DNA from 4 places in the Sphingomonas sp. S-NIH.Pt3_0716 genome. Region 2 is predicted to be linked to each of the others. Evidence: riboswitches for the same ligand, from Rfam matches in the RefSeq annotation. Region 2 holds a riboswitch; each other region holds the start of a gene.
The links. A riboswitch is a leader RNA that binds a small molecule or an ion and turns the genes downstream of it on or off. The one in region 2 is predicted to bind cobalamin.

Region 1: linked by a shared signal. The riboswitch ahead of cobW (cobalamin biosynthesis protein CobW) and the one ahead of BRX37_RS02055 (TonB-dependent receptor plug domain-containing protein) in region 2 are both predicted to bind cobalamin.
Region 3: linked by a shared signal. The riboswitch ahead of BRX37_RS07820 (TonB-dependent receptor plug domain-containing protein) and the one ahead of BRX37_RS02055 (TonB-dependent receptor plug domain-containing protein) in region 2 are both predicted to bind cobalamin.
Region 4: linked by a shared signal. The riboswitch ahead of BRX37_RS05535 (TonB-dependent receptor) and the one ahead of BRX37_RS02055 (TonB-dependent receptor plug domain-containing protein) in region 2 are both predicted to bind cobalamin.

Annotation. Positions count from the first base shown of each region.
Region 1 covers NZ_QLJK01000003.1:112,889-116,634, forward strand. The annotation lists gene maiA (maleylacetoacetate isomerase) at 1-554, shown strand, start outside; gene BRX37_RS03260 (Rieske (2Fe-2S) protein) at 551-928, shown strand; cobalamin riboswitch at 959-1,198, shown strand; gene cobW (cobalamin biosynthesis protein CobW) at 1,376-2,428, shown strand; gene cobN (cobaltochelatase subunit CobN) at 2,428-3,746, shown strand, end outside.
Region 2 covers NZ_QLJK01000002.1:83,629-87,374, reverse strand. The annotation lists partial or broken gene BRX37_RS02060 (PepSY domain-containing protein) at 1-466, opposite strand, end outside; gene BRX37_RS02055 (TonB-dependent receptor plug domain-containing protein) at 469-2,457, opposite strand; cobalamin riboswitch at 2,648-2,892, opposite strand; gene BRX37_RS02050 (copper resistance protein B) at 2,955-3,746, opposite strand, start outside.
Region 3 covers NZ_QLJK01000007.1:181,546-185,291, reverse strand. The annotation lists gene dapF (diaminopimelate epimerase) at 1-189, opposite strand, end outside; gene BRX37_RS07825 (threonine ammonia-lyase) at 230-1,237, opposite strand; cobalamin riboswitch at 1,377-1,618, shown strand; gene BRX37_RS07820 (TonB-dependent receptor plug domain-containing protein) at 1,790-3,634, shown strand; gene BRX37_RS07815 (FecCD family ABC transporter permease) at 3,647-3,746, shown strand, end outside.
Region 4 covers NZ_QLJK01000005.1:136,193-139,938, forward strand. The annotation lists gene BRX37_RS05535 (TonB-dependent receptor) at 1-2,002, opposite strand, end outside; cobalamin riboswitch at 2,191-2,432, opposite strand; gene BRX37_RS05540 (RNA polymerase sigma factor) at 2,641-3,153, shown strand; gene BRX37_RS05545 (FecR family protein) at 3,262-3,746, shown strand, end outside.

The DNA.
Region 1 (3,746 bases), on a different contig from region 2:
AGGTCACCCATGATCTGCGCAGCGGCGCGCAGCGCGCGCCCGATTATCGGGCGCTGGCGCCGCAGGGGCTGGTGCCCGCGCTGGTCGATGGCGACAGCGTGCTGACGCAGAGCGGCGCGATCCTGGAATGGATCGAGGCGCGCTGGCCGCAGCCGCCCTTGCTGCCCGCCGATCCCGGCGATGCCGCGATCGTCCGTGCCATGGCCGGCATCATTGCCTGCGACATTCATCCACTCGGCAATCTGCGCGTGTTGCAGGCGCTGCGGCAGGATTTTGGTGCCAGCGAGGATCAGGTCCGCGCCTGGATCGCCCGCTGGACCGGCGAGGGGCTGGCCGCGCTCGAAACATTGGTCGCGCGCCATGGTGGCACCCATGCCTTCGGCGACGCGCCCAGCTTCGCCGACTGCCATATCGTGCCCCAACTCTACAATGCCCGGCGCTTCGGCGTCGACCTGACGCCCTTTCCGCGGCTGTGCGCCGTGGACGCGGCGGCATGCGCGCTCCCCGCCTTTGCCGCCGCGCACCCCGATCGCCAGCCCGACGCGGACGCATGAGCGACGCCGACACGCGCCTGTTCGCGACGCCGGCGGGCGTGCGCCTGTGCCCGATCGACCAGATTGCCGACGGCAAGGCACGCAATTTCGTGCTGCAGATGCGCGCCGGCCGCTTCCATGGCTTTGCCGTGCGGGATGGTGACCAGGTCAGCGGCTTTGTCGATCAATGCCCCCATGCCTGCCTGCCGTTGGCGCAGCAGCTGGACGATTATCTGACCCCGGATGGCAGCCATATAAGATGCAGCTGGCACGGGGCCCTGTTTCGCCGCGACGATGGCGTCTGCGTCGGTGGGCCATGCGTCGGCCAGCGCATCGCGCCCTGGCCGCTCAGCATCGCCGATGGCTGGATTGTCACCGCTGCCCAAAGCGACTAGGAACCGGCCCAGGGACGGCGCTTCGCATCGTCCCGACATGATCGCGCCGGTGCCCCCACGGGGGCTTAAAATGGGAAGGCGGTGCGGATGCCATGGCATCCAAGTCCGCAGCTGTCCCTGCAACTGTGAGCGGCGAGCGTGATGAACAGCGCCCTCCCCAGCCGGGAGGGCAGCCACTGGGCCGGACGCTAAATCTTGCGAGGCCTGGGAAGGCCGTTCCTCCCGCTATGACCCGCAAGCCAGGAGACCTGCCGGCGTTTAGGTCGCTCTTGCTTTGGTCCAGGGGATGGCCGGGGCACGGTGTTCCGTCTGAGCGACAGGTTGGCGGCTGGAGCCGCGCGGTCACGCATCTGCGGGCGAACAAGCGCCCGTCCGCGATGCCGGCCGGCCGTGCGTGCGCGCCCGGTTCGCTCCCGCCCCGGTTGCTCCGGCGCGCGAGTATTTGTCATGGCCAACACTGCATCTGCCAAGATTCCGACCACCGTCATCACCGGCTTCCTGGGCGCGGGCAAGACCACGCTGATCCGCCATCTGCTGGAAAATGCGAAGGGGCGCCGCCTCGCCCTCATCATCAACGAATTTGGCGATGTCGGCGTCGACGGCGAACTGGTGAAGGGCTGCAACGACGCCGCCTGCCCCGAAGAGGATATTGTCGAACTGGCCAATGGCTGCATCTGCTGCACCGTGGCCGACGATTTCCTGCCGACCATGACCGCGCTGCTCGACCGGCCGAGCCCGCCCGACCATATCATCATCGAAACCTCGGGGCTGGCCCTGCCCAAGCCGCTGGTCAAGGCGTTCCAGTGGCCCGACATCCGCACCCGCGCCACGGTGGACGGCGTCGTCGCGCTGATCGACGCCGATGCGGTCGCCGCCGGCCGTTTTGCCACGGACGAGGCCGCTCTGGCCGCAGCGCGCGCCGCCGACCCCAATCTGGACCATGACAGCCCGTTGGAGGAATTGTTCGAGGATCAGCTCGCCTGCGCCGACATGGTGGTGCTGAACAAGAGCGACCTGGTCGATGCCGACACGCTGGCCGCGGTCGAGGCGCAGGTCGATGCCGAAACGCGGCCCGGCGTGAAGATCGTCCGCGCTGCCCATGGTGCGGTCGATATCGGCGCGCTGCTGGGCATCGTCGCGGCGGCGGAGGATGATCTCGACGCCCGGCCCTCGCACCATGAGGCGGAGGGCGAGGATCATGACCATGATGATTTCGACAGCTTCGTCGTCGGCGGCGATGCCGTTGTCGATCCCGACACGCTGGTGGAGGCGCTGTCCGCGCTGATCGCCACCCATGACGTGCTGCGCGTCAAGGGCATGGTCGCGGTCGCGGGCAAGCCGATGCGCCTCGTCGTGCAGGCGGTCGGCCCGCGCATCCAGCATTTCTTCGACCGCCCCTGGCAGCCGCAGGAAGCGCGCCGCACCCAGTTGGTGGTGATCGGCCAGAAGGGGCTGGACCGCGCCGCTATCGAGGCCGACATCCAGGCCGTGCTCGGCTGATGCATCTCCTGTCCGCCACGCCGGGAACGATCAGCGACGGCGAGGAGGCGATCGACCTCGACCAGCCGCCCGGCGACATCGTCATCCTGACCGTGGCGGACAGCGACCTGGCCTGTTTCGCCGCCGCCGCCGCGCGCCTGCCCGATGATGCGCCGAGCGTGCGGCTGGCCAATCTGCTACAGCTCAAACATCCCTATTCGGTTGATCTCTATGTCGAGAAGGTGATCGCCAAGGCGCGCTTCGTCTGCGTCATCCTGCTCGGCGGCAAGAGCTACTGGCCCTATGGCGTGGACGAGATTGCGCAGGTCGCGCGCGAACGCGGCATCGCCTTCGCCGCGATCGCCGACGGGCGCGAGGGCGATCCCGCGCTGGATCTGGCTTCCACCGTGCCGGCGGCGATGCGCGAGCAGCTGCGCGACTATCTGCGCCAGGGCGGCACCGCCAATGCGCTCTCCTTCCTGCGCTGCGCCGCGCGGCTGACCGGCGCGGATGCGGGCGAGCCCGACCATCCGCTGCCGATCGCCGACGCAGGCCTGTACCTGCCCGGCCATGACCGGCCGGGCGTGGCCGAATTGCGCGCAACCTGGGTCGAGGGGCGGCCGGTGGCGCTGCTGATCTTCTATCGCGCGCTGGTGGTGGCCGGCACGCTGAGCGCGGTCGATGCGATGGTCGCGGCGCTTGGCGCGCGCGGCTTCAATGTCGCCGCCGTGCATGTCCGCGCGCTACGCGAGCCGTTCGTGCGCGACTGGCTCGGCGGGCTGCTGGCCGACATCGCGCCCGACATCATCGTCAATGCGACCAGCTTCGCCGCCTCCTCTTCGTCCGAGCCGCGCGTGCCGGGCATATTGGAACAGGCCGACTGCCCGATCCTGCAGACCGCCTTTGCCGGGGTCGAGGAAGGCAGCTGGCGCGGGTCCGCCCGTGGCCTTGGCCCGCGCGACCTGGCGATGAATGTCGCCCTGCCCGAAGTGGACGGGCGCCTGTTCACTCGCGCCGTCGCCTTCAAGGCGGCCGAGCGGTTCGACGCGCGGACCCAGTGCGGCATCGTCGTGCCGCGCGTGGCACCCGACCGGGTCGCCTTCGTCGCCGATTTGGCGCGCAACTGGGCAGCGCTGCGCCGCACGCCGCCTGCCGAGCGCCGGATCGCATTGGTGCTGGCCAATTATCCCAATCGCGACGGGCGGATCGGCAATGGCGTCGGCCTCGACACGCCGGCCAGCGCCGCCGCGATCCTGCGCCGGCTGGGCGAGGCCGGCTATGCAATCGGCGACGCCCCACGCGACGGCGCTGCGCTGATGCGGCTGATGACCGGCGGCGT
Region 2 (3,746 bases):
GCGCATTGCGGCGGAAGGTCTGGACCGTCCACTGGTCCATCTCCGTCTGCGCGACCTGCCCGATCGGGCCGGCAATGGCGCTGTTGCGGCCGAATTCGCGCGCGACCCTGTGGATATTTTGCGGATCGACCTGCTCGACCGGTTTCCCCGACGCCCAGTCATGGGTGCCGGCGGAGACCCGCATCTGCGGGATGGTGCGCGTCGGATCGAGCGCGGGCGTCACCCGCAATACGGGCCGCCCCGCCATCATCTCGATCCGGGCGGCGGACAGCATCATGGTGTCGGGCAATGTCCCCGCCTGCCCCGGCGACAGCGTGAGGGGCGTGAGCCCCCCAAGCTGCGCGGCCGGTGTCAGGCGCGGATAGTCGACATAGAGCATCACGAAGCCGGACAGGCACCACAGCGTCATGACAGCGCCGATGATGATGCCCAGCCAGCGATGCAGCAGCAGGACCGGCCGCAACATGGTCAGAAGCTCAGACCATAGCTGACCCGCAGCGTGCGCGGCACGCCCCGGTAGAAGTAGAGGAAGCGGCTGTTGCTGCCGTCCAGTACTCCTGCATCGCTGACCGCCGAACGATAGCCGGTGGAGGCGTAGTCGCGGTCGAACAGATTCTCGACATTGATGCCGAACCGGTTGCGCCGCGCCTGATCCAGCCACAGATGCGCGCCCGCATCGACCACGGCATAATTGCCATAGTTCATCCGGCCAAAACCCGATGCGGTCGACCAGACATCGCCCACCCAATTGGCCGACAGATTGGCGCCGAAGCGGCCGGTCTGCGGCGCATAGACGATCGCGGCGCGACCATATTGTTCCGGGTTGCGATCGCGCTGCACCGAACTGCCCTGATTGCGAACACGCGAATATGTGTAGCTGGCAGACAGACCCCAGCCGCCGCTCAGGTCCGCATTCAACTCCAGCTCGGCGCCCTTGGCCCGCACCTTGTCGCTGACGTTGATATAGGTGCCTTCCGGAAAGGCCGGATCATCATAGGTCGTGTCGATCAGGTCGGTGATGCGCCGGTTGAAATAGGTCGCTTTCCAGCGGATCGCACCGCCGGCCAGCGCACCGCCCAGCGCGGCGTTGAGGTTCAGGCTTTCCTCGGGCTTCAGGTTCGGGTTGCCGACCTCACAGCAGGGATCATTGCCATAAAGCTGCGAGGCGTCGGGCAGCACGAAGGAGGTGCCGCCATTGGCCTCCACGAACAGCGTGTCGCTGACATCATAGCGACCCGAGACGTTCCAGATCGTCTTTTCCGATCCCTTCGCCTTGTTGTAGCGCAGGCCCGCCGCGATCCGCGCCTTGCTCGACAATTCGTCATTGGTACGCAGCTGGAAGATGCCGGCATGGACCTGTTCGTCGGTCGGCGCGATCAGCAGGACGTCGTCGCGGCCATTGAAGCTCTGGAAATCATAGCCGATCAGCGTGTCGATGCCGCGCAGCATGTTGAGCTGCACCACCGCGCTGCCACCATAATCCTGATAGCCCCAGAAGGTGCCGGCCGGATAGATGACCTGCGGCGGGCCGGCTGGAATGGGATTGCGGATCTGGACATAGGCGGTCTTCCAGTCGTGGAAATAGCCCTTGAGGAAGAATTGGACGCCATCCTCGCCAGTATAGTCGAGGCGCAGGCTGGCGATTTCCTCATTGCGGTCGTTGCGGCTTTCCTTGGTCCGGGTCGCGCTGATATTGTCGAGATCGGCCTTGGTATGCTGGTAGAGGGCGTTGAGGCGCAGGTCCGGCGCGATATCATATTGATATTTGATGCCCGCCGACCAGAGATCATAGCCGCGCGCGCGATCGGTGGCGCTGGGCTGCATCACATCATAGGGGCGATAGCCCTCCGACTGGCTGCGATTGGCCCAGACCACGAAGCGATGCTGGCCAATCGCGCCGCGCAGATAGCCATCCAGGCTGGTGCCGGCAAAGCTGTCGAGGCTGGCATTGACCTGGCCGCCCAGATCGTCGCTGAAATCGCGGGTGACGACATTGATCACGCCGGCCGCCGCCTGGGTGCCGTAGAACAGGCTTTCGCCGCCTTTCAGCACCTCGATCCGCTCGATCATGCTGGCGGCCATGGTGTCATTGGGCGACGTGCCGCCATAGAGGCGGTTGTTGAGGCGGATGCCGTCCATCGTCCACAGCACATCCTTGGTGCGCGATCCCTGCAGCGCGATGTCGACATAGCTGAACGGCCCGGACTGCGACCGGATGAACAGGCCCGGCACCGCTTCGAGCGCGCGGGCGGTGTCGATCGCGGCGGCATCGCGGATCTGCGTGTCGGTGACGATCTCGATCGCATGGCCATAGCGCGACAGTTGCTGCGGCAGCGTCTCTTCCAGGCTGGTGCCGGTGACGACGATGCTGTCACCCTCTCCTTCATCGGCCAGAGCCGGCGATGCAAAGGCGAGCGAAAGGGCCAAGGCGGCCCGCGAAACGACATTGGACTTCATATATTCCCCCATCCGGCGCCGCGTTCGACGGGCGGGGGCAACCTTCACGAGCGGCACGCGCGCGAACGTCCGACACACGCGCCGGCCGGGCGCCCATGGGCAACCGACGCGCGTCGTCGCAGCGGCCCCAGCCGCTCGTTCGTCGCTCAGACGGAAGTTACCGTGCCGCGGCCATCCCCTGGACCAAGGCAAGAGCGACCAGACGCCGGCAGGTCTCCTGGCTCACGGGTCATCGCTTGATGCACGGCCTTCCCAGGCCTCGCAGGATTTAGCGTCCGGCCCAGTGGCTGGCGGATCGGTCATTCTGCCGTCCGCACATATGCATCGCGCTCACCGCTTACAGTTGCAGGGACAGCTGCGGATTTGGACAGTCACCCGTCCGCACCGCATTCCCTATTAAGCCCCTTTCGGGACACCGGCGCGATCATGATCCCATGCCGTGCGGCGCGGGATCGGCGGGATCGATAATCGAATATCGGGCGGGCTGCAAGCGCCTCTCAGAACCAGGCGCGCAGGCCGATCACCAGGCTGGTGGCCGACGGCTTATCGCCGGCGGCACGGGCATAATCGGCCGTATCGCCCAGCTTGCGTTCCCAATTGACGCCGACATAGGGCGCAAATTCGCGGGCGATCTCGTAGCGCAGCCGCAGCCCCATCTCGATATCGGACGGGCCGGCGCCGATCCCCAGTTCGGGCACGGCCTGCGCCGCCAGATTGAACTCGGCAGCGGGCTGCAGGATCAGCCGCTGGGTGATGCGCTGGTCATAGCTCGCCTCCAGCCGCAGATGGGCGTCGCCCCTGGTCGACAGGAAGGCTTCGGCCCCGACCTCGAACCAGTAGGGCGCCAGGCCGTCGATGCCGATCACCGCATAGCTGCGGTCCGGCCCTTCGCCGAAATCCTGCCGCACGCCCGCCTGCAGGTTGAACCAGGGGTCGATCGCCCGGCTGTAGAGCGCCTGAACCTCGGCCCGTTCGAGCGATCCGCCGAACCTCCCCTCGCCCTCGCTCTTCACGGCGAAGCGGTCGATGTCTCCGCCGATCCAGCCCTCGCCCTCCCAGGCATAGCCGTCCGCGCCCTTGCCGGCGCGATATTCCAGCCGATCGAGCATCCATTGCGAATAGGTCATGCCGCCCCCTTCCGCGATCATCGCCGCGCGGGCGCGGGCCATGGCAGCGGGGTCATAGAGCGCGTCGGCGGCATGATCGGTCGGCACCGGCGGCGGCGTGCCTTGGGGAATGGCGGCATCGGTAGCCGGCGCCATTGGATTCTGGGCATGCCCCATTGCCCC
Region 3 (3,746 bases), on a different contig from region 2:
CATCGACACGTCGGCCTGATCGCCGGTCTCCGCATCGCCGATGACGATCAGCTGGTCGCAGCCGATGCCGGCATGGCGATCGGCAATGGCGCGGGCGCGCGCCTCCGTCATCGCGACCGGCGCCTGGCGCGCGTCGATCACGACGAAATCATTGCCCAGACCATGCATCTTGGAAAAGCGGCTCATCATGGCGCCGCATTTAGTGCGGGACGGGGCAAAAGACCAGCGGTCAGGCGTCTTGGCCGCCGATGATCGCGGCATAGGCGGCCGGATCGACATTGGCGCCGGAGATGACGAGGGCGGTGGCACCGTCGCTGGGCGGGGCGAGGCCGGCAAGCATGGCGGCGAGCGCGACCGCGCCGCCCGGTTCGACCACCAGCTTGAGCGTGGTGAAGGCGAAGCGCATCGCGTCGCGCACCTGATCGTCGCTGACGACCAGGCCGCCGGCGAGCAGGGCGTGGTTGATCGGGAAGGTCAGCGCGCCGGGGCTGGGCGCCAGCAGCGCGTCGCAGATGCTGCGCGCGTCGGGCGAGACGGTTTCGCGCATGCCGCTGGCGAGCGAGCGGGCAGTGTCGTCGAAGCCGGCGGGTTCGACCGCATAGACGCTGATGTCCGGGCGGGCGGCCTTGACCGCCGTCGCCGTGCCCGCGACCAGCCCGCCGCCACCGCAACAGACGAGAATCTGTGCGAGGTCGGCGCCGGCGGCCTGGGCCTGGTCGAGTATTTCGAGGCCGATCGTGCCCTGGCCGGCGATGATGAAGGGATCGTCGAAGGAGGGAACCAGCGTCGCGCCGCGTTCGGTGGCCAGGGCGGTGGCGATTTCCTCGCGGCTCTGGGTGAAGCGGTCATAGGGAACGACCTCTGCGCCGAGCGCGCGGGTGTTGGCGGTCTTGATCGCCGGGGCATCGGCCGGCATCACGATCGTGGCGGGAATGCCGAGCAGGCGGGCGGCAAAGGCGACGCCCTGAGCATGGTTGCCCGAGGACCAGGCGACGACGCCCGCTGCCCGTTCCGCAGCGTTCAACCGGGCGAGGCGGTTATAGGCGCCGCGGAACTTGAACGATCCGCTATGCTGGGCGCCCTCGAACTTCACCAGCACGCGCCGTCCGCACAGATCGTTGAGTGCGGCATTCTCGATCAGCGGGGTGCGGACCGCCGCCGGCGCGATCAGCCGCGCGGCATCGGCGACGTCGGCGGCAGTGATGGCCATCAAGGATAGATCTGGCGAATCGGTCATGTCGGCTCCTTGGGTCAGAGGCCCTTGCATAGCCGCCCGCCGGCGGCGCGCAACGATCCGCCGGGGCGATCCTGGCCCGCTTGGCAGGGCTTGTGCTTTGGCTTATGGGGGCCGCGCGCCGGGGCGGTCAAAAGCCCCGGACGCGCATGATCGCGCCGGTGCCCGCAAGGGCTGAAAACGGGAATGCGGTGCGGGGGGCGCAGCCCTTCCAAATCCGCGGCTGTCCCTGCAACTGTAAGCGGTGAGCGCGATGCGCAGGGTTCCCAAGCTCTTCAAAAGGGGAGGGCCGGAACCGGCCACTGGACCGATAGGTCCGGGAAGGCTGGCGCATCGTTGCCCTGACCCGCGAGCCAGGAGACCTGCCGGCGTCTGGTCGCTCTTGCCCTGGCCCAGGGGATGGCCATGGCGCGGTGTTTCCGTCGAGCGACGCCCATGGCGGCCGGGGCCGCATCGGTGCGTGGGGCGGGGCGCTGGCGTCTTCCCGATCCTCACGCAGCGACCGCTTGTGCGGACGCCCCGGTTCCAAATCGACGGACGCCGGGGGACGATAAAATGAAGACGTTGGGGATTTCGCTGATCGCGCTGCTGGCCGCTACGCCGGCACTGGCACAAGACGATGATATCGTCGTCACCGCTTCGGGCATCGCACAGCCGCGCGACGAGGTCGGCCAGGCGATCACGGTGATCGATGCCGACACGATCAGCACGCGCCAGGCGGTCGATGTCGTCGACCTGCTCGCCACCACGCCGGGCGTTCGCTTCAGCCGCAACGGCTCCACCGGCGGCGTGACCGGCGTGTCGCTGCGCGGGGCGGAGACGACTCAGACGCTGGTGCTGATCGACGGGGTCAAGGTCAACGACCCGAGCGGCATCGGCGACGGCTATGATTTCGGCCATCTGCTGACCGGCAATATTCGCCGGATCGAAGTGCTGCGCGGCTCCAACTCGGTGGTCTATGGCAGCCAGGCGATCGGCGGCGTGGTCAATGTGATGACCGGCGCGCCGAGCGAGGGTTTCGAGGTCAATGCCTCGGCCGATTATGGCTATAGCGACACGTTGAACGCGAAGGCCGATGTGTCGGGCACGCGCGGCGCGGTGTCGGGCGGCGTGGGCGTCGCCTATTTCAACACCGACGGCATTTCCTCGGTCGGCCGGTCGTTCGGCGGCGTCGAGAAGGATGGCTATGAGAATATCGCCACCAATGCCAAGCTGAAGATCGCCTTTTCCGACAGCCTGAGCCTCGACCTGCGCGGTTACTATATCCATGCCGATCTCGACTATGACAGCTTCTTCGGCGCGCCGGCCGACAGCAGCGACGTCAGCAAGCTGGACCAATATGTCGGCTATGCGGGGATCAACCTGGCGCTGCTCGACGGCAAGCTGACCAATCGGGCCGCCGTCACCTGGATGCGCAACGATCGCGACTATTATTTCGTGCGCGGTACCGACCCGGACTATGGCTATTCGGGCACCAATCTGCGCTTCGAATATGAGGGCGTCTATGCCCCGGTGGATCAGGCCAAGCTGATCTTCGGCTATGAGCATGAGCGGCCGGACTATGAGTATTTCGGCTTTGGCGACATAGCGAGCGCGAAGGCGAACATCGACAGCGTATATGCGCTGGCGGTGGTCAAGCCGCTTGCCGGCCTCGCCGTCACCGGCGGGCTGCGCCATGACGATCATAGCCAGTTCGGCGGCGCGACCACCTTTGGCGCGAACGCCAATTACACGCCGAACGCCGGCGCGACCAATATCCGCCTCTCCTATGGCGAGGGGTTCAAGGCGCCGTCGCTCTATCAGCTTTACGACACCTATAGCGGCAACAGCGCGCTGCGGCCGGAGCGGTCGAAAAGCTATGATATCGGCTTCGACCAGAGCCTGGACGGGGACAAGGCGGTGCTGTCGCTGACCGCCTTCCGGCGCGATACCCGTAACCAGATCAACTATGACTATGCGACCTACACCTATGGCAATCTGGACCGGACCCGCGCCAAGGGCGTGGAAGCGACGCTGACGCTGAAGCCGGTCGAGGCGCTGACGGTGGCGGCCTCCTACAGCTATGTCGATGCGCGCGACCGGTCGGGTGGGGCCACCGACGGCAATCGCCTGCCGCGCCGCGCCGCCAATGCGGTCAGTGTGTCGGCCGACTATCTCTGGGCCTTCGGCCTGTCGACCGGCGCGACCCTGACCATGGTCGGCGACAGCTATGACGACACGGCCAACACGCGCCGGCTCGACGGCTATGCGCTGGCCGGGCTGCGCGCGTCCTTCCCCGTGGGCGACCATCTGGAAGTCTATGGCCGGATCGACAATCTGTTCGATGCGGATTACGCCACGGCCTATGGCTATGGCACCTATGGCCGGTCGGCCTATGGCGGCGTGCGTGTCCGCTTCTAAGGGGCGGCGCGCATGAGCGGGCGGCGGCATCCTCTGTTGCTGCCGGGGCTGATCGCCCTGCTGCTGGTCGCGGCCATCGCGTCGGTCGCGCTGGGATCGGTGACGATCGCGC
Region 4 (3,746 bases), on a different contig from region 2:
CCAGGTCGTAGCGGGCCGAAGCATCGACGAGCGTATAGGCCGGAATGCGACGGACATTGGCGGCATCCGAATAGCGCTTGCCGACATGGCGCAGGCCCGTGTCGAGGTGCAGCGGTTGCACCGGCCGCCAAGAAAGCCACAGATTGGCTGCCTTTTCCGCTACGCCGATCGGCATGTTGCCGTTGCGGCTGACAAGCGCCGTGCCGACAAGTTCGTCGAAGTCGTCATACCGCGCGTTCAGGATCGTGCCGTTGGCCAGGATGCTGAAGGACTTGGTCACGGCCAGTCCGAACGATGCCTCGACGCCGTACGACGATTGCTGGCCGACCTGCACAGACACCGTGGGATCATTGGCGGAGCGGGTCAGGATCTTCTTCTTGACGATGCGATAGCCCGACAGCGTGAATTCGCCGCGCCCGTCGAGGAAGGTTGCCTTGGCACCCGCTTCCCATTGCCGCCCGGTGGATACATCGAAGCTGGTTTGTGCCAGCGTCGCGGTGAGGAACGCCGTCACCGGATCGGCGGCCGCGGAATATTGCGCGTAAAGCGAGATCGTGTCCGTGGGATTGTAGACCAGCCCCGCACGCCAACTGGTACTGGGATAGCGCGCGGTGTAGTCGGCGGTCGGATCGAGCGCATCGTGGCGCTCGGTCTTCGGGCGATCGTAGCGCAGGCCCGTCACCAGCGACAGTCGATCCGACAGCGAGAGGCGGCTTTCGCCGAACAGCGCCCATTGCTGCACATCTGTCTTATACTTGTACCGGGTGCCGAAGGCGCCATCCAGAAACGTGCCGGGCGCGTAGTCGTAGGGATCCACCAGGTCGGATCGGGAATTGGGCGAACTGTCGGTGCGCAGCAGCGATCCGCTGTTATACTCTCCGCCCAGGCTCAGGCGGTGGTCCATGCCCAGCAATGTGTGGTCGAAAACCGCGTTGAAGCGGTCGCCCCACTGCTTGGTCTTGTAGAAGATTTCCAGATAGCTCGACCGGCGGATCTGATCGCCGGACCAGGCATAGCCTTCTGCATTGCGCCAGTGCTTGAAGCCGGTGAGGTAATAGGCGACGTTGGTGATCGTCACCCCGTCTGAAGGCGTCCATTCCGCCTTGGCCTGGGTCCAGGCATCGTCGAAGCGCAGCGAGCGGTCGGCGATATTGTAGTTCTTCTTGCGGATTTCGCGCACCAGCTTGCCATCACGCAGCGGCGTGCCGTACCAGATCGTCGGATCTAGATCGGCGCGATCATGCGTCAGGGTCAGCACCAGATCGTCACTGGCCTGGTAGCGCAGCGCGGCCGACAGGGCGAGACTACGGGAGCGTCCGCGCTCCATCCAGCCGTCCGACCGGTTGTAGCTGAGATCTACGCGGTAGGACAGCTTGTCCCCGATCGGCCCGCCGATCCCGCCGGCCGCTGCATATGTATCGAAAGAGCCGCCGCTGAGGCGTAGTTCGCCTTCGAACTCTTCGGTGTTGGGCTTTTTGCGCACAACGTTGATGGCGCCGCCGATGCCGCCTTCGCCATAGAGCACGGACGCAGCGCCGCGCAGCACCTCGATGCGCTCGGCCATCCAGGGATCGGCGGGGAAGGTCTGCGTGGTCGTCGTATAGACCCGCATGCCGTCATAGAGCTGCATCACCGAAGTGTAGCCGGTGAACCCGCGTGAACTCAGCGAATAGCCGAATGCCGAGGAATTGTTGATCAGGCCCGGCGCGCGCGCAGCGGCGGCCACGACGGTGCGATCGCCAAGGCTGCGGATCATCTCCTTGGTGATGACATCGACGCTTGCGGGCGTCTGCATAGGCGTCAGGCCAAGGCGGCTGGAGGCATCGGCCTGCTGGCCAAGCTGCAGGACGCCGGCCTTGCGCGCCGTGACGACGATGTTCTCCGTGCCATCGGGCGCGGCGCCGGCGGTCTCCTGAGCATGCGTTGCGGTGACACTTGCCGCCAGTGCGCAACATGATGCGCCGGAACGGATCAGGCCGGAAAGAAGCGATCGTGTATTCATGTGTAACCCCCGTTGCGTTTTCCAGTCGAACGGACAGGTTCCCGCGCAGGAGGACGTCCCCTCGCACGGGCGCAGCGGTGGAGACCGGGCGCAAACGAGCGACCGGCGGAACCCACCGTTGCGGCCTGGCCGCAAGTTCGTCGCTCAGACGGAGTACACCGTGCCGCGGCCATCCCCTGGACCAAGGCAAGAGCGACCGGACGCTGGTAGGTCTCCTGGCTCACGGGTCATCGCACGATGCACGGCCTTCCCAGGCCTCGCAGGAGTTAGCGTCCGGCCCAGTGGCTGCGACAGGCATCCTTGGCCTGCCGCGATATGCATCGCGCTATCCGCTTACAGTTGCAGGGACAGCCTCGGCTTCAGGGGCAGTGCCCCTCCACCGCGTTCCCTTTTAAGCCTCTTTCGAAGCACCAACGCGATCTTGCCCCCCGTTAGGGGACGAGCTGGGAACTATGGGCTATCGAATAGGATAGCAAGAAATTCGTGGAATGTGGAATTTGGTCATGCCTCGATGGCCGGTATGCGGCTGTCCCTGACGCTCAGGTGCTGAACACACCGCCCCGTTAGCAGTCATGAACAAGCGGCACATGAGTTGTTGCGAACGATTATCAATGCACGTAATGCGTCGGCAGATAGCGATGCTCAACAACGCCGCCGCCCTTACGCGCCTGCTCCTGCAAGAGCGCACGTCGCTCCTGCGACTTGTCGAAAGCATATTGCGCGATCGGCCGGCAGCGGAAGACGTCACGCAAAGCCTCTGGTTCAAGGTGCAGCGTATCGAGGATGATCCGCCAATCCTGAACAAGCGGGCCTATCTGTTCAGGCTGGCAGCCAATCTTGCGAAGGATCGCATCAGGGCGGACGGCAGATATGCTGCCCTGTTCCACGCCGCCGATACACTCCCCGAGGAAATCCCGGCCGACATGGTTGGAGCCGATACCGAACTGTCCGATCGCCAGCGTCTGGCCGTGACGATGGCCGCGATCGACGAACTCCCCGCGCGAACCAGAGAAATCTTCATCCTGCGCAAATTTGACGAACTTACTCTGGACGACATTGCGCATCGGATAGGGATTTCCCGCAGCATGGTCGTCCGACATCTCCAGCAGGCCTTGCGACATTGCATGACCCGTCTAGGGGAAAGTGAATGAGGCGATTTGTTGGCTTGCGGAGTGTCCGGATGCCGCTTTCGAACGTCAATGATTATGGAGAGTGTGAAATTTCCATGGTTGAGGCGGGAGAAGCGATCGGAATGCACTATGGGCGCTGACGACGATGCTCCGGATCCGATCGAGGATGCCGCGATGCGCTGGGCGATCGAACAGGATGCCGGCCTGAGCGATGATGGCATTGCGGCCCTGGAACAATGGCTGGGCAGCGATCCCCGTCACCCGCCGGCCTTTGAAAAGGCCCGTGCGGCGTGGCGCTTCATGGGGCATCCGGCCATTCGTTCGGAAGTGACGCAGCGCAGGCTCAGCGAGCCGCCATTGCCGGGCTATCCGCCGGTCGGCCGACCGGAAGGCAAAAGAAAATGGATTGCGCCCGCCGTCGCGGCCAGCGTCGCCCTCCTTGTCGCGGGCGCGATCGGGGACTGGCCGACAGCGCTGCGGTCCGATGCGATGACGGCGACGGGCGAACAGCGCACCATGACCCTAGCCGATGGATCGCAGGTCCAGCTCAATACCGACAGCGCCATATCCATCGATTACCAGCCGGATCGCCGGATCGTGCATGTGCTGAAAGG